2 regions of the Leifsonia sp. 2TAF2 genome follow, and region 2 is predicted to be linked to the other one. Evidence: predicted binding sites of a transcription regulator. Region 2 holds the regulator's gene; the other holds the start of a gene.
What was found. Region 2 encodes LexA, which represses DNA repair genes until DNA is damaged. Its sites were predicted from a motif close to TCGAACANNTGTTCGA; they were not measured.
Positions count from the first base shown of each region.

Region 1: uvrA (excinuclease ABC subunit UvrA) is a predicted target of LexA. The motif match lies at 3,089-3,104, and genes of this name have one in related genera.

Region 1 is NZ_JBFRFY010000001.1:1,615,997-1,624,921, forward strand. It holds gene AB4Z18_RS07745 (hypothetical protein) at 1-53, shown strand, start outside; gene AB4Z18_RS07750 (AAA family ATPase) at 43-1,068, shown strand; gene AB4Z18_RS07755 (DUF58 domain-containing protein) at 1,142-2,494, shown strand; gene AB4Z18_RS07760 (hypothetical protein) at 2,491-3,018, shown strand; gene uvrA (excinuclease ABC subunit UvrA) at 3,175-6,087, shown strand; gene uvrC (excinuclease ABC subunit UvrC) at 6,096-8,159, shown strand; gene rapZ (RNase adapter RapZ) at 8,194-8,925, shown strand, end outside.
Region 2 is NZ_JBFRFY010000001.1:1,322,577-1,331,501, forward strand. It holds gene AB4Z18_RS06340 (methylenetetrahydrofolate reductase) at 1-240, shown strand, start outside; gene metE (5-methyltetrahydropteroyltriglutamate--homocysteine S-methyltransferase) at 237-2,597, shown strand; gene AB4Z18_RS06350 (metallopeptidase family protein) at 2,682-3,032, shown strand; gene lexA (transcriptional repressor LexA) at 3,110-3,790, opposite strand; gene AB4Z18_RS06360 (LysM peptidoglycan-binding domain-containing protein) at 4,037-4,417, shown strand; gene AB4Z18_RS06365 (histidinol-phosphate transaminase) at 4,492-5,649, shown strand; gene hisB (imidazoleglycerol-phosphate dehydratase HisB) at 5,646-6,248, shown strand; gene hisH (imidazole glycerol phosphate synthase subunit HisH) at 6,245-6,886, shown strand; gene priA (bifunctional 1-(5-phosphoribosyl)-5-((5-phosphoribosylamino)methylideneamino)imidazole-4-carboxamide isomerase/phosphoribosylanthranilate isomerase PriA) at 6,955-7,701, shown strand; gene AB4Z18_RS06385 (SseB family protein) at 7,685-8,551, shown strand; gene AB4Z18_RS06390 (SCO4848 family membrane protein) at 8,599-8,817, shown strand; gene AB4Z18_RS06395 (HhH-GPD-type base excision DNA repair protein) at 8,822-8,925, shown strand, end outside.

The sequences.
Region 1 (8,925 bases), 290 kb from region 2:
CCCCGACCCGTCCCACCGCCCCGACCCCTGAGGAGACGCCCCGTGCCCGCTGACCCCCACACCACATCCGCATCGCCCCTTCCCCTCGCCGACGTGGCGCGTCTCGGCGCCGAGGTCCTCGACCGGGTGGGGAGCGTCGTCGTGGGGATGCGGGACCCCCTGCGGATCGCGTTCGCGACCATCCTCGCGGGCGGTCACGTGCTGTTCGAGGACGTCCCCGGTCTCGGCAAGACGCTCGCAGCGCGCAGCATCGCCGCGGCCGTCGGTCTCGACTTCCGCCGCCTGCAGTGCACGCCCGACCTGCTCCCGTCGGACATCACGGGTTCGTTCGTGTACGTGCCGAGCACCTCCGACTTCGAGTTCCGGCCGGGGCCGGTGTTCACCGGGCTGTTCCTGGCGGACGAGATCAACCGCACCTCGCCTAAGACCCAGTCGGCGCTGCTGGAGGCGATGGCGGAGGGGCAGGTGTCGGTCGAGGGCCGCAGTTTCCCACTGCCGTCGCCCTTCCACGTCGTCGCGACGGCGAACCCGATCGAGTCCGAGGGCACCTACGCGCTGCCGGAGGCTCAGCTCGACCGGTTCATGGTGCGGCTCAGTGTCGGCTACCCCGACGAGGCGGGGGAGGCGCGGGTGCTGCTGGCGCGTGTCGCCCGGCGGCACGAGGTGGCGACGGTGGAGCCGGTGATCGACGCGGAGACGCTCGCCGCGATGCAGGCGGGCGTGGAGGCGGTGGATGTCGATCCCGACATCGCGGAGTACTGCGTCCGGCTGGCCGCGGCGACCCGTCGTCACAAGTCGGTCGACGTGGGCGCCTCCCCACGCGGCTCGCAGGGCCTGCTGCTGGTCGCGCGGGCGCTGGCCGTGCTCGCCGGACGCGACTTCGTCATCCCCGACGACGTCAAAGCGGTCGCCGTCCCGGTGCTGGCGCACCGCCTCACGCTGACCGTTCAGGCGTGGACCAGCGGGGTGCGCGCCGAGGAGATCGTGACCGAGGTGGTCAACACGGTGCCCGGGCCGCCCGCCGTCGGGGCGACGCAGCGTGCCGGCGGCGAGACGGCCGCGCGATGAGCCAGCGACCGGTGGGCCGGCGACCGATGAGCTCACGACGGGTAAGGCTGCGGCCGGCGCACCAGGCACGACGATGACACTCCGCACGAGCACGACGACACGGACCGCGTGGATGCTCAGCCCCGCTCTCGCCGCAGCCGTCGTCGTCGGCGCCATCGGGGTCGTCGCGGGTTTCGTGATGTCGCGGCTGGAGCCGGCCCTGGTCGGCGCGCCACTCCTCCTCGCGGCCGCCTTGGCGTGGGATCGCCGCCCCGGCCGTGTCCGTGAGGATCCCGCAGCGGGCGACGCGGTCACGGTGGCCGCCGAGGTCGCCGCGGACGGCGCCGTGCACAGCGACCGCGGCGTCGACGCGCTGACGGTCGAGGTGCGGGCGACCGCGGCACAGCATCCCGACGCCCTGCAGGTGCGGTTGACGCTCGGGACGGCTGCCCCGGTGGATGCGGTGCTCACGCCGCGTGCGGCGGCGAAACTCGGCAGCGAGGTCCCCGTCGTGCACTCCGGACGGCAGCGGGTCGCCTCCGTGGAGGTGCGAGCGGTCGGGGCGGACGCGGTCTGGGCCGGAGAGCCGGGGGAGGAGGCGGCGGTGGAGCGCGTGGTGCGCCCGGGTACCGTGCCGATCCGCAGCATCCCCCTCCCGAGCCGTCTTCTCGGACTGACCGGCCAGCACATCTCGACGCGACCGGGCGAGGGCGGCGAGTTCCGCGACATCGACGAGTTCCATCCGGGTGACCGGCTGCGTCGCATCGACTGGCGGGCCACCGCGCGTGCCGGGCGGGCGGGGGAGCTGTACGTGCGCCGCACCACCGCGACTTCGGACGCCGCCGTGCACCTCGTCGTCGACGCCCGCGACGATCTCAGCGCCGTCGTGGCCGACTGGTCCCGCGCCTACCCGCGGCCGGCCGTCTCCTCGCTCGATCTGGCGCGCGAGGCGGCGTCCTCCCTCGCCGTGGCGTATGCGGCGGCCGGCGACCGGGTCGGGTTCGACGATCTGGGCCAGTCGAGGCGCGTCCTCCCTCCGCGTGCGGGCGCCCGTCATCGGGAGCGCGTGCTCCGGGCGATCGAGCTGACCGCAGCGGACAACAGGGCCTACCATCGCGTCCGGGCGCCGCGGCTTTCGCCGGGTTCTCTGGCCGTGATGCTCTCGACCTTTCTCGACGACCAGGCGCTGACGCTCGCGCTCACCTGGCGGGCGGCGGGGCACCGGGTGATCGCCGTGGATGTCCTCCCTGCTCGGGATGCGCGCGACCTGTCCACACGCGACCTCCTGGCGCTGAGGACGATCGAACTGGAGCGGCGCCTCCGGCTCGACCAGCTGCAGGCCGGGGGCGTCGAGCTGCTCGCGTGGGAGGATGCGGCTGCTCGGCAGGGCGCCCTACGCGCGCTGGCCTCGGCGCCGGCACGGGCCTCGGCGAGGGCGCGGCGATGAGCGCGCGTCCGGAGTTCGGGGGACCGCCGGTCCTCGACGTCGCCACCGTTCCGGGCTGGTCGCTGCGCGTTCTCTTCGTCGCGATCGCCCTTCCGCTGGTCCTGGTGGGGGTTCCGGGCGGGCCGTGGTCGGCGATCGCGACCCTCCTCGTCGGCGTGGCCGTCTGGCGACCGCGCTGGCTCACCGCGTGGGTGCTCCTCGGCGTGCTGGTGCTGTCGTCCCTGATCGAACCGGGCACGGCGAGTCCGCGGCTGCTCGCGCTGATCGCCGGGGCGCACGCCCTGCATCTCATCGCCGCGTGGATGCTCGTGGTTCCGGCCGCGGCGCGGCTGCAACCCGCGGTGCTCCTGCCGTCGCTGCGCCGTTTCGTGCTCATCCAGGTGCCGGTCCAGGCGGCCGCCGTCCTGCTTCTGGTGTTCGGCGGAGGAACGGGCGAGCCGGTCCTCGCGGTCGTCTCGGGACTTGCGCTGGTAGCGCTCGTGGGGATGCTCCTCCCCGCGCTGATCCGGCGGTCGCCTCGGTGACGGGGTTCGAATGTCGGTGGTCGAGCCTAGACTCGCGGCTGCATGGGTGAACCGCGTCCATCCGGTAGAATCGAACACACGTTCGACCTGGCGGGCGAGGTGCGCGGTGGGCGAACAGCCCCGATTTCCCAGCACGGATGGCGGAGAATAGAGCGAGTGAGCAGCGGGCGAGTGAACAGCGAGACGGGAAACATCAGCAGAGTGACGGGGTCGCACCTCAGCGTGCGCGGAGCACGCGTGCACAACCTCCACAACGTCGACCTCGAGATCCCGCGCGATTCGATGGTCGTCTTCACAGGTCTGTCCGGATCGGGCAAGTCGTCGCTCGCGTTCGACACGATCTTCGCCGAGGGGCAGCGGCGCTACGTCGAGTCCCTGTCGGCATATGCGCGCCAGTTCCTCGGTCAGGTCGACCGGCCGGATGTGGACTTCATCGAGGGCCTGAGCCCCGCGGTCTCGATCGACCAGAAGTCCACCAACCGCAACCCGCGGTCGACCGTGGGCACGATCACCGAGATCTATGACTACATGCGACTGCTGTGGGCCCGCATCGGGGTTCCGCACTGTCCTATCTGCGGTGAGCGCATCCAGCGCCAGACGGTGCAGCAGATCGCCGACCAGCTCATGGAGCTGGAGCCGGGCACCCGGTACATGGTCGTCAGCCCCGTGGTCTCGCAGAAGAAGGGCGAGTTCGTCGACCTCTTCAAGGAGCTGGCCGCGAGCGGTTACTCGCGTGCGCTCGTCGACGGTGAGCAGATTCAGCTCTCCGACCCGCCCACGCTGAAGAAGCAGTACAAGCACGACATCTCGGTCGTGGTCGACCGTCTCGTCGCCGGTCCCGACATCCTGGGCCGCCTCACCGACTCCCTCGAGACGGCGCTCCGGCTGACCGACGGCCTCGTCCAGATCAACTACGTCGACCGCGAGGGAGCCGCGGCGTGGCAGAACTTCAGCGAGAAGCTCTCCTGCCCGAACGGCCACCCGATCCAGCTGACCGAGATCGAGCCGCGGACCTTCTCGTTCAACGCGCCGTTCGGCGCCTGCCCGGAGTGCTCGGGACTCGGCACGCGCATGTCGGTCGATGACGAGCTCCTGCTCGGCGATGACACGCTCAGCATCGCCGAGGGCGTCATCGTGCCGTGGACCACCCAGGGCAAGGGACTCTTCAACTACTACGAGAAGCTGCTCGACGGCCTCGCACGCGACCTGAAGTTCTCGCTGAAGACGCCGTGGAAGAAGCTGCCGGACAACGTCAAGGACGCGGTGCTCCACGGCGACAACTTCGAGGTCAAGGTGAAGTGGAAGAACCGCTACGGCCGCGAGATGTCGTACACCTCCGGCTTCGAGGGCGTGGTGCCGTACATCGAGCGCCAGTACCTCCAGGCCGAGACCGACACGCAGCGCGCCCGCTGGGCCGAGTACCTGCGTGAGGTGCCGTGCCCGGTCTGCGGTGGCAAGCGACTCAAGCCCGAGGTGCTCGCGGTGCTCGTGCACGGCAAGAGCATCGCGGACGCGTCGCAGCTGAGCCTCAGCGACGCCCGCACCTTCATGGAGAAGCTGCACCTGACCGAGCGGGAGCAGAAGATCGGCGCGCAGGTGCTGCGCGAGATCAAGATCCGCCTCGACTTCCTCATCCAGGTGGGCCTCAGTTACCTCGACCTGGCCCGCGCGGCAGGCACCCTGTCCGGCGGCGAGGCCCAGCGCATCCGCCTGGCGACGCAGATCGGTTCGGGCCTGACCGGAGTGCTCTACGTGCTCGACGAGCCGAGCATCGGCCTGCACCAGCGCGACAACCGCCGGCTCATCGACACGCTCGTCGCCCTCCGTGATCTCGGCAACACGCTGATCGTCGTCGAGCACGACGAGGACACCATCCGCACCGCCGACTGGATCGTCGACATCGGCCCCGGCGCAGGCGTGAACGGCGGCCACGTCGTCCACTCCGGCTCGTACGACGACCTGCTCGCGAACACCGACTCGCTGACCGGCGACTACCTGGCCGGCCGTCGCGAGATCGCGCTCCCCAGCAAGCGGCGCAAGGTCGACAAGAAGCGGATGATCCGGGTCGTGGATGCGGAGGCCAACAACCTGAAGAAGGTCACGGTCGACTTCCCGCTCGGCACGTTCGTCGCGGTCACCGGCGTCTCCGGCTCCGGCAAGTCGTCGCTCGTGAACGACATCCTGTACCGGGTGATGGCGAACAAGCTCAACGGCGCCCGCAAGGTGCCGGGCAAGCACCGCACGGTGACCGGACTCGAGAACCTCGACAAGGTCGTGCACGTCGACCAGGCGCCGATCGGGCGGACGCCCCGCTCGAACCCGGCGACCTACACGGGCGTGTTCGACCGCATCCGCAACCTGTTCGCGGAGACGCCCGAGGCGAAGGCCCGGGGCTACCTTCCCGGTCGGTTCAGCTTCAACGTCAAGGGCGGCCGCTGCGAGGCGTGCTCGGGCGACGGCACGATCAAGATCGAGATGAACTTCCTGCCAGACGTATACGTCGCGTGCGAGGTGTGCGGGGGAGCGCGGTACAACCGCGACACCCTCTCCGTGCACTACAAGGGCAAGAACATCGCCGAGGTGCTCGACATGCCGATCAGCGAGGCGGCGGAGTTCTTCCGGCCGATCTCGGCCATCCACCGCTACCTGCAGACGCTGGTGGATGTGGGGCTCGGCTATGTCCGGCTCGGCCAGAGCGCGACGACCCTGTCGGGTGGCGAGGCCCAGCGCGTGAAGCTCGCGACCGAGCTGCAGCGCCGGTCCAACGGCCGGAGCGTCTACGTGCTCGACGAGCCGACCACCGGTCTGCACTTCGAGGATGTCCGCAAGCTCCTGCTGGTCCTCAACGGACTGCTCGACAAGGGCAATACGGTGATCGTCATCGAGCACAACCTCGACGTCATCAAGTCCGCAGACTGGATCATCGACATGGGTCCGGAGGGCGGTGCCGGCGGCGGCGAGGTCATCGCGACCGGCACCCCGGAGAAGGTCGCCGAGACCCCGGGCAGCCACACCGGCTTCTTCCTCAAGGAGATGCTCCAGGGCGAGTCGGCTCGGGGCGCCGCGTAAGGCGCGCCGTGGCAGACACCGTCAGCTACCGGCCGAAGGCCGGCGAGATCCCGACGCAGCCGGGCGTGTACCGGTTCCGCGACAAGAACCGGCGCGTGCTCTACGTCGGCAAGGCGAAGAACCTCCGCGCCCGGCTGAGCAACTACTTCCAGCCGCTGCGGAGCCTCCACGAGCGCACCCGCCGCATGGTCACGACCGCGTCGAGCGTCGAATGGACGGTGGTCGGCACCGAGTACGAGGCGCTCCAGCTCGAGTACACCTGGATCAAGGAGTTCAATCCGCCGTTCAACGTCAAGTTCCGCGACGACAAGACGTACCCGTACCTCGCGGTGACCCTCGGCGACCGAATCCCGCGGGTCATGATCACGCGTAACCGCAACCTGAAGGATGCGCGCTACTTCGGCCCGTACACGAAGGTGTGGGCCATCCGCGAGACGGTCGACCTGATGCTGAAAGCGTTCCCGATGCGCAGCTGCTCGGACGGCGTCTACAAGCGCGCCGAGCAGACCGGGCGTCCGTGCCTGCTGGGCGACATCGGCAAGTGCGCGGCGCCGTGCGTCGGTCGCATCTCGCCGGAGGACCACAAATCGCTCGCCATCGACTTCGCGTCGTTCATGGCCGGCAACGACACCGGCTACCTCCGCGACCTGAACGAGAAGATGAAGCAGGCCGCCAGCACGATGGACTACGAGTCCGCAGCGCGGCACCGGGATGCCATCCAGGCGCTCGAGGGCGCGCTCGGCAAGAGCGCGGTCGTCCTGACCGAGAACATCGACGCGGATGTGTTCGGCATCGCCCACGACGAGCTCGCTGCGGCCGTGCAGCAGTTCATCGTCCGCGGCGGCCGCGTGCGCGGTGTCCGCAGCTGGGTGGTCGACAAGGAGCTCGACATGGAGCTCGGCGAGCTGGTCGAAACGGTCGTCCAGAACGCCTACGACGGCCCCGATGCCCCGCCACGCGAGATCCTCGTCCCCGAGCTGCCCGAAGACACGGCGGAGCTCGAGCAGTGGCTCACCCAGCGGCGCCGCGAGACGCCCGATCCGTCCGCCCCGCGCGGCCGGCACACCGGCCGGGTCGAACTGCGGACCGCGCAGCGGGGCGAGAAGGCCGCGCTCGCGCAGACCGTCTCGATGAACGCGAAGAACGCGCTCATCCTGTACAAGACCCGCCGCAGTTCCGACTTCGTGGCGCGCTCCCAGGCGCTGAACGACATCCAGGACGCCCTCGGCATGCCGGACGCGCCCCTGAGGATGGAGTGCTACGACGTCTCCCATCTGAGCGGCACGAACATCGTCGCGTCGATGGTCGTCTTCGAGGACGGCCTGCCCCGCAAGGACCAGTACCGCCGTTTCAGCATCCCCGAGTCCACGGACGACACCGAGTCGATCTACCAGGTCATCACCCGCCGGCTGGCCTACCTGAAGGACGGTTCGTCCGTCGATCCGGCCGCGGACGCCATCGGGGACGCCGCAGTCGACGCGACCGCGGAAGACACCGCGCTGGACGCCGAAGGGGCAGCGGGTGCCGACGAGGTGGTGGAGGCCGCGGCCGAGCGCCGTCGCCGCAAGTTCTCGTACCCGCCGAACCTGCTGCTCGTCGACGGCGGCCAGCCGCAGGTGGCCGCCGCCAAACGGGCGCTCGACGAGTCGGGCGTGACCGGAATCCAGCTCGCCGGCATCGCGAAGCGGCTCGAGGAGATCTGGCTGCCCGACTCCGACTTCCCGGTGATCCTGCCGCGGAACAGCGACGCGCTCTTCCTCATCCAGCGCCTCCGCGACGAGGCCCACCGCTTCGCCATCACGTACCAGCGTGCGCGCCGCAAGCGCGACATCGGCACGGTGCTGGGCGAGATCCCGGGGCTCGGCCCGTCGCGCGTGAAGGTGCTGCTCAAGCACTTCGGATCGGTAGCCCAGCTGAGGAAGGCCACTCCCGAGGAGATCGCCGAGGTGCGCGGGGTCGGCCCGACCCTCGCCACGGCCATCTTCGAGCGGTTGGCGGAGGGCGGCGCGACCGACGCTGCAACCGACAGCGCAGGTGAGCAGAGCGGTCAGGCGTCCGGGGTCAGTCGCTAGGCTGGACCTACACCGACACGGAGGAGACCGGACGATGGCCACCGACGACGACACTGTCGCAAGCGGGGAGCAACAGGAAGTACTCATCGTCACCGGGATGTCGGGGGCCGGCCGTTCGACGGTCGCCAACGCGCTGGAGGACCTCGACTGGTACGTGGTCGACAACCTCCCGCCGCAGATGCTGCGCCCGCTGATCGAACTCGCCAACCGGGCGGAGTCCGGGCTCCCGCGCATCGCGGCGGTGGTCGACGTGCGGGGCCGCAACTTCTTCGTCGACCTGCGCGACATGATCCAGAGCCTCCGCGAGGGCACCAAAGTGCGGGTGCTCTTCCTGGAGGCGTCGGATGCGGTGCTCGTGCGCCGCTTCGAGCAGGTGCGCCGGCCGCACCCGCTGCAGGGCGACGGGACGATCCTCGACGGGATCTCCGCCGAGCGCACGCGGCTGCGGGAGATCCGCGAGGCGAGCGACATCATCGTCGACACGACCGACCTCAACATCCACCAGCTGGCGACGAACATCACCGACACGTTCGCGGCGGAGGATGCGGCGGACGTGCAGGTCACGGTGATGAGCTTCGGCTTCAAGTACGGTCTGCCCGCCGACGCAGATCTGGTGGCCGACGCGCGGTTCCTCCCGAACCCGTTCTGGAACCCCGAATTGCGGCCCCACACGGGCCTCGAAGAGGTCGTGCGCGACTACGTGCTGGCGCAGGACGGCGCTGCCGAGTTCATCCAGGGGTACATCGCGGCGCTGCGCCCGATCATG
Region 2 (8,925 bases):
GAGGTCGAGCCCACCGACGAGGGCCGGCGGGAGATCGGCATCGCGTGGGCGGCGCGGCTCGGCCAGCGGTTGCTGGAGGGCGGCGCCCCTGGTCTCCACCTGTACACGTTCAACCAGCACGAGGCAGTGCTGTCCGTGCTTGACCGCATCGGCGCCCTCCCGGCCGCCACGCCCGCCGCATCCACCCGTGCTTCATCAACCACCCCGCCGAAACCGGCCACTGCAAAGGAACCAGCATGAGCAACACGACCCCCGCCTCGGCCCGCCCCGCGTTCCCGGTGGGCACCATCATCGGCTACCCGCGCATCGGGCGCCGCCGCGAGCTCAAGAAAGCCGTCGAGGCTTTCTGGGCGGGCAGCATCGACGCGGACGAGCTGGAGGCGACGGCCGCCGGGTTGCGGGCAGCGACCCGCGAGCGGCTGGCGGCGCTCGGTCTCGGACGCACGGATGCGTCCATCCCGGAGAGCTTCAGCTTCTACGACCAGGTGCTGGATGCGGCCGTCACGGTCGGCGCGGTGCCCACCCGCTTTGCCGGCCTCGCCGGCGCGGACGGGTCCGTGGACCTGGCCGGCTACTTCACTATCGCCCGCGGCGAGGGGGAGAACCCGCCGCTGGAGATGACCAAGTGGTTCGACTCCAACTACCACTACCTGGTGCCCGAGATCGGCCCGACCACGGAGTTCCGGCTGGCCTCCGACCGCATCGTGCGCGAGTTCGAGGAGGCCCGCGAGGCAGGCTTCGTCACGCGCCCGGTGATCGTCGGGCCTGTGACGTTCCTGCTCCTGAGCAAGCCGGCGGACGACGCGCCGGAGGGCTTCCGTCCGCTCTCCCGTCTCGCCGACCTGCTTCCGGTGTACCGCGAGCTCCTCGCGCGCCTGGCGGCGGCGGGCGCTCCGTGGGTGCAGCTCGACGAGCCGGCCCTGGTCAGCGAGAGCATCGACGAGCCGCGGGATGCGGTCCTCGCCGCCGTGCGGCAGACGTACGACCTGCTCGGCTCGGCGACCGACCGCCCGGCGATCTTCGTCGCCGCGCCGTACGGCAGTCTCGACGACGCCCTGCCCGCGCTCGCCGCGAGCCCGGTGGAGGCGATCCACCTCGACCTGGTGCGCGGGAGCATCCCGTCGGGCCTCGATGCGACCACCGCATCCGGCTTGTCGCAGAAGACCGTCGTCGGCGGTGTGATCGACGGCCACAACATCTGGCGCGGCGATCTGGAGGCGGCGTTCGGCACGCTCACCGAGCTGCTGTCGCTGAGCCCAGAGGTCACGGTGTCCACCTCCACCTCGCTGTTGCACGTGCCGCACGACGTCGACGACGAGCCGGACCTGGATGCGCGGCTGACGTCGTGGCTGGCCTTCGCCGACCAAAAGGTGACCCAGGTCGCGGTGCTCGCCCGCGGGATCGTGGACGGGCACGAAGCGATCCAGGAGGAGCTCACGGCCGCGACGGCCTCCCTCGCCGATCGGGCGTCGGCGCCGGGTGTGCGCGTGCCCGCGGTGCGCGAGCGCGAGGCCGCCCTGACCGAGGCGGACTTCCGTCGCGGCGAGTACGACGACCGGCTAGCCGCGCAGGAGGAGGCGCTCGGCCTGCCGTTCCTGCCGACGACCACCATCGGCTCGTTCCCGCAGACGGCCGACATCCGCCGCTCGCGGGCGCAGCTCGCGGCAGGCCTCATCAGTGAGGCGGAGTACCTGGGGCGGATGCGCGACGAGATCAAGCGCGTCGTCGACCTTCAGGAGGAGATCGGGATCGATGTCATCGTGCACGGCGAGCCCGAGCGCAACGACATGGTGCAGTACTTCGCCGAGAACCTCGAAGGCTTCGCCGTCACCCGCAACGGCTGGGTGCAGTCCTACGGTTCCCGCTGTACGCGCCCGTCCATCCTGTGGGGCGATGTCTCTCGTACGGCGCCCATCACGGTCGACTGGTCGGCGTACACCCAGAGCCTCACAGAGAAGCCGGTGAAGGGGATGCTGACGGGCCCGGTCACGATCCTCGCCTGGTCGTTCGTGCGCGACGACCAGCCGCTGGGCGAGACCGCACGGCAGGTCGCCCTGGCTCTGCGGGACGAGATCGCCGACCTGGAAGAGGCCGGCATCCGGGTCGTCCAGGTCGACGAGCCGGCGCTGCGCGAGCTGCTGCCGCTCAAGAAGGCCGACCAGGACGACTACCTCGAATGGTCGGTGGGCTCGTTCCGGCTCGCTACGTCGGGGGTCGCCGACCGCACGCAGATCCACACGCACCTCTGCTACTCGGAGTTCGGCGTGGTCATCGACGCGATCTGCAACCTCGACGCCGACGTGACCAGCATCGAGGCCGCCCGCAGTCGCATGGAGGTCGTGCACGACATCCAGCGCTCGGGATTCGAGCACGGCATCGGGCCGGGCGTCTACGACATCCACTCGCCGCGCGTGCCGTCGGTCGAGGAGGTCACCGAGCTGCTGGAGACGGCGCTCAGCGCCATCCCCGGGCGGCAGCTCTGGGTGAACCCGGACTGCGGTCTGAAGACGCGCGGCTACGACGAGACGGTCGCGTCGCTCCGGAACATCATCGAGGCGACGCGCGGCGTGCGCGAGCGGGCGTCGGTCAGCGCCTGAGGGTCGATTCGCCCGACGGATTCAGGATGCCGGCCCCGGTACGCGGACAGCGAACCGGGGCCGGCGCCGTGTGAGGATGACCACATGGTGTACATCTCGGACGACGAATTCGAGCGGATGGTCGGCGACGTCTTCGATGCACTCCCGGACGACATGGTCGGGCCGGTGGAGAATGTTGCGATCCTCATCGAGGATCAGCCCGCGGGTGCCCGGCCGCGGCTGTTCGGGCTGTACAGCGGGCGACCGCTGACGCGCCGATCAGTGTACGGCTTCGGCGAGCTACCGGACCGGATCACGCTGTTCCGCAACAACCTCGAGGCGTCGGCGTCGACGGTGGAGGAGCTGCGTGCGCGGGTGCGGATCACCCTCGTGCATGAGATCGGCCACTACTTCGGCCTCTCCGACGAGCGGCTGCAGGAGCTCGGCTGGGCGTGACCGCGCCCGAGTCGTGAGTCGTTGCTGCTACTCCGGCCGGATGGTGACATCTGGTCACCACTCGGCGGGGGATCGGCTCAGACGGCGCGGAGGACCGCGACGACCTTGCCCAGCACCTGCGCGAAGTCGCCCAGGATCGGCTCGAAGTTGGAGTTCCGCGGCAGCAGCCAGGTGTGGCCGTCTCGCTGCCGGAAGACCTTGACCGTCGCCTCCTCGTCGAGCATCGCCGCGACGATGTCGCCGTTCTCCGCGGTGTTCTGCTGGCGGATGACGACCCAGTCGCCGTCGCAGATCGCCGCGTCGATCATGGACTCGCCGATGACCTTCAGCATGAAGAGCTCGCCGTTGCCGACGAGCTGACGGGGGAGCGGGAACACCTCGTCCACCTGCTGCTCGGCGGTGATCGGGATGCCGGCGGCGATCCGCCCGACGAGGGGGACCATCGCGGCGTCGCCGACGGGGGTCTGGTTCTCGTAGTCCGGCGCCGCCGACGAGGACGACGGCAGGTCGATGAGGATCTCGAGCGCACGCGGACGGTTGGGGTCGCGGCGCAGGTAGCCGCTCAGCTCCAGCTGGTTCAGCTGGTGCGTCACGGAGGAGAGCGAGGAGAGCCCGACGGCGTCTCCGATCTCGCGCATGCTCGGCGGATAGCCGCGCTGGCCGACCGACCGCTGGATGAAGTCGAGGATCGCCAGTTGCTTGTCACTCAGATTCTTGCGGCGGCGGGTGCCTCCGCGGGCCTGGTTCTCGTTCGACACGGGAGTCCTCTCGTGACCTCGGCGACCTCCGGGATGCTCCCCGGCAGGAATGTCGGTGGTACCTGATCTGATGTTCTCAGACAGTCGAAACTGTATCCGCGTCGGGAAGGGAAGACAAACATGTGTTCGAGCGTGTCGCGAACTTTCCCGCGTAATTCCTTGGAAGAGGGCCGCTTGCGGATTCAGACATTCGAAGATACATTCGGAACACAGCTTCGCACCCGCGAGTCTGAGGAGGTCACGGCCATGAGTGCAGTACTGATGAGCGAGTCGGTTCCCACGCTTCGTGCGGTCCCGCGCCTGCCGGAGGGAGCGCGTGTCCGCCTGCGCCTCACGCGGCGCGGTCGCGCGGTGCTGTCGGCCCTGGTCGCGCTCCCACTCGTCATCGGCGCGATGGTGTTCGCCCTCAACGGCGGCGGCGCAGTCGCGACCGGCGACCAGACGCACGTCGCCTTCCAGTACGTCTCGGTGCAGTCGGGTGACTCACTCTGGTCGGTGGCCGAGCGCATCGCGCCGAACGCCGACCCGCGTGACGTGATCGCCGACATCGTGTCGCTCAATGGTCTCGACTCCGCGGTGGTGTCGCCCGGGCAGCAGCTCGCCGTCCCCACGAAGTACGCGCACTGACGAGTCCTTCCACGAATCGCCCTCGGCTCGTCACGCGGAGAAACCCGCGCCGGCGCGCTGACTACGATTGAACGGTGACTTCTCTCTCCGAGCTGCCGATCCGGGAGGACCTCCGCGGTCGCTCCCCGTACGGCGCTCCGCAGCGTCCGGTGCCCGTCGCGCTCAACGTGAACGAGAACACGCATCCGGTTCCGGAGGATGTCGCCGCCGACATCGTTGCTCGCGTCGCAGCGGCGGTGGGCGGGGTGAACCGCTACCCGGATCGGGAATTCACCGAGCTGCGCGCCGCGTTCGCCCGTTACCTGGGTCACGGGCTGACGCCGGATAACATCTGGGCGGCCAACGGCTCCAACGAGGTGCTGCAGCACATCCTCCAGGCCTTCGGCGGACCCGGGCGCACCCTGCTCGGCTTCGCGCCCACCTACTCGATGTACCCGCTGCTCGCCTCGGGCACGGGCACCGGCTACCTCGCCGGCGCCCGCGACGCCGACTATGAGCTCTCTCCCGAGACGGCGGTCGCCGAGATCCGTCGCACCGACCCGGACATCGTCATCCTCTGCTCCCCGAACAACCCCACGGGAACGCCGCTCGGCCTCGACACCATCGAAGCGGTGTACGACGCCGCCCGGGGGATCGTCGTGGTGGACGAGGCGTACGCCGAGTTCATGCCCGAGGGCGAGCCGTCCGCTCTGACCCTCCTCCCCGGCCGCCCGCGACTGCTCGTGTCGCGGACCATGAGCAAGGCATTCGCGTTCGCCGGCGCCCGCGTCGGCTACCTTGCCGCGGACCCGGCCGTGAACGACGCCCTGCGCCTCGTCCGCCTGCCGTACCACCTGTCCGCGCTCACGCAGGCGGCGGCCCTGGGCGCTCTCGCGCACTCCGACGAGATGCTGGCGACCGTCGGAGAGATCCGCGGGCAGCGCGACCGGCTGGTGTCCGAACTGGCACGCCTGGGATACACACCGCACCGAAGCGGCAGCAACTTCGTCCTGTTCGGCGGCGTGGCCGACCCGCACGCGACCTTCGAGGCCCTCGCCGAGCGCGGCATCCTCATCCGCGACGTCGGCATCCCGCACCACCTGCGGGTCACCGCCGGCACCGAGGCTGAGACCACCGCGTTCCTCGAGGCGCTGGCGGCGCTCGGCCGTCCGGGCGCGGACGCGGCGGCCGACACCGCCGCCGACCCGGCCCCGGAGCGGGTGCAAGACGCCCCGGTAGACTCGGACGCATGACGAATCGCGCCGCCACGGTCACGCGGGAGACCAGCGAGTCGAGTATCGAGCTGAGTCTCGACCTCGACGGTACGGGCACCTCCGACATCCAGACGAGCGTCCCGTTCTACGATCACCTGCTGACCGCATTCGCCAAGCACTCGCTCACCGATCTGCGCATCCGCGCCACCGGGGACACCGACATCGATGTGCACCACACGGTCGAAGACATCGGTATCGTGCTCGGGCAGGCGATCCGGGAGGCGCTGGGCGACAAGGCCGGCATCTCGCGCTATGGCGATGCCCTCGTGCCGCTCGACGAGGCCCTGGTCCAGGCGGTCGTCGACATCTCCGGGCGGCCTTACCTCGTGCACACCGGCGAGCCTGCCGGCTTCGAGCTGCACCTGATCGGCGGGCACTTCACGGGATCGATGGTGCGCCACGTCTTCGAGGCCATCTCGTTCAACGCGCGCATCACGACGCACATCACCGTCATCGGCGGCCGCGACCCGCACCACATCGCCGAGGCGGAGTTCAAGGCGTTCGCGCGCGCGTTCCGCCAGGCGAAGGCGTTCGATCCGCTGGTGAGCGGCATCCCCTCCACCAAGGGGGCGCTGTGACCGAGGGGGACAAGCCGGATGTCGTCGTCTTCGACTACGGGACGGGCAACGTCCACTCGGCTGTCAAGGCGCTCGAAGCCGCCGGAGCGAACGTCGAGCTGACGGGCAACCGGCGACGTGCGCAGGAGGCCGACGGCCTCCTCGTACCGGGTGTCGGAGCCTTCACCGCGGTCGCTGAGGCGCTGCGCGCATCCCACGGCGACGAGGTCATCGACCGGCGGCTCGCCGGAGGTCGCCCCGTGCTCGGCATCTGCGTCGGCATGCAGGTCATGTTCGAGCGCGGCGTCGAGAACGGCCTCGAGACCGAGGGGCTGGGGGAGTGGCCGGGGACGGTCGACCTCATCCGCGCCGACGTCGTGCCGCACATGGGCTGGAACACGGTCCGAGCGCCGGAGGACTCCACACTGTTCGCCGGGCTGGCGGACGAGCGCTTCTACTTCGTCCACTCGTACGCGGCCCAGGACTGGACCCTGGAGCCGTCGGGGCCCTTCCCGAAGCCGAAGGTGACCTGGGCCGATCACGGAGCGCCGTTCGTCGCCGCGGTCGAGAACGGCCCGCTGAGCGCGACGCAGTTCCACCCCGAGAAGTCGGGGCAGGCGGGCATCCAGCTGCTCCGCAACTGGGTCCGCTCGCTCTAGCCGTCCGCTCGCTCCAGCCCGGCGCTCGCCACTTTCGTCCGCCCGCGCACCGACATCCAAGGAACACCATGACCGATTTCATCTCCACGCCCCGACTCGTCCTCCTCCCCGCGGTGGATGTCGCCGACGGCAAGGCCGTGCGCCTCACGCAGGGCGAGGCCGGCAGCGAGACCAGCTATGGCGACCCGGTGGATGCGGCGGCCGAGTGGGCCGAGGCGGGCGCCGAGTGGATCCACCTGGTCGACCTGGATGCCGCCTTCGGTCGCGGCGAGAACCGCTCCCTGCTGCGCAAGGTCATCCGCGAGGTGCACGGCGTGAGCATCGAGCTCTCCGGCGGCATCCGCGACGACGACTCGCTGAAGCAGGCGCTCGACGCCGGCGCCACCCGGGTCAACCTGGGCACGGCGGCGCTGGAGAACCCCGAGTGGGCGGCCAGCGCGATCAGCCAGTTCGGCGAGGCGGTGGCCGTGGGCCTGGATGTGCGCGGCACGACCCTCGCAGCCCGCGGCTGGACGCGCGAGGGCGGCGACCTGTGGGAGGTCCTCGACCGGCTCGAGGACGCCGGCTGTGCGCGCTACGTCGTCACCGACGTCACCAAGGACGGCACCCTGCGCGGCCCGAACCTCGACCTGCTGCATCAGGTGCTCGACCGCACCGAGCGTCCGGTCGTCGCCTCCGGCGGCATCTCCAACCTCGACGACATCGCCGCTCTGCGCGAACTGGTGCCGCTGGGACTGGAAGGCGCCATCGTCGGCAAGGCGCTCTACGCCGGCGCATTCACCCTTCCCGAGGCGCTGGATGTCGCCGGGCGCTGACGACGTGGATCCGGCATCCGGCCCGTCGCGGTCGGGTCCTGCCGCGCACGGACCCAGTGACGAGGGCGCGGCCCGGCTCGCGGGCTTCGCCGCCTCCCTCGCCGACTCCGCCGGCCAGCCGTGGGAGGGGCGCGCGTTCGACGACAACCCGTTCGGTGACGACGACGGGTCGGCGCCTCCCGCCCTGCTCGGCGCGCTGGCGGCGTTCCGCGCAGGCGAGGCCGGCCCCGAGCGGGTCGTGGATGCTCTGCGCGAGTCCCGGCTGCTCATCCCGCTGATCGCCGAGCTCGGTGAGGAGGGTGAGAACGACGCCGGGATGCTCGTCGATAAGACCCAGGAGCTGTCGATCGTGCGGGTGGCCGGCCCGGACGGCCGCACGGTGCAGCCGGTGTTCTCGTCGGTGACCGCCATGCAGGCGTGGAACCCGGCCGCCCGGCCGGTGCCGGCGCAGGGTCGCCGTGCCGCGCTCGCGGCTGCAGCGGAAGGCACCGAGCTCATCGTGCTCGACCCGACCTCCGAGACGGAGTTCGTGCTCCGTCGGCCGGCGGTCTGGGCGGTCGCGCAGGGGACGCCGTGGCTGCCGAGCGACCGGGATCCTCAGGTCGGCGAAGCGTTCCGCGCATCCATCGCCCCGGAGCTTGGCGTGCACGACGTCCACCTGGTCGCGGGCGACCCGGCGAGCCGTCTGGCCGGTGAGGAGCTGGTGGTGCGGCTGTCCCTCGCCGCCGGGCTCACCCGCGAAGAGCTGGATGCGATCCTCGCCCGACTCGCCCAGCGCTGGGCGAACGACGACGTGATCGCCACACGCGTCGACTCCCTCCGCGTGCAACTGGTCGCCTCCGCCGACTGATGCGGCGGACGGCGACGGCTCGCGCCGCCGCATAGGCTGGAGGGACCATGACCGTCTTCGCCGCCATCGTGCTGTTCCTGAACGCCGTCTTCAACGTCTTCGCCTGGCCGCGGTTCTTCACCCGTGTCCGGAAGGATGCGCGGGCGCGGGATGCCGCCGGTCGCGCGACCCCGTTCCTCGTCGTGCACGCCGTGCTCCTCGCGGTCGCGCTGCTGCTGGCGGTGCTGTCCGCTGTGGCGGGCATCCTGCTGCTGGTGGCAGGCTGAGGGCATGGCCCTCAACATCACCGGCGACGCGGAAGCCGACGCCCTCCTCGACCAGTCCCCGTTCGCCCTCCTGACCGGGATGCTGCTCGACCAGCAGGTGCCGATGGA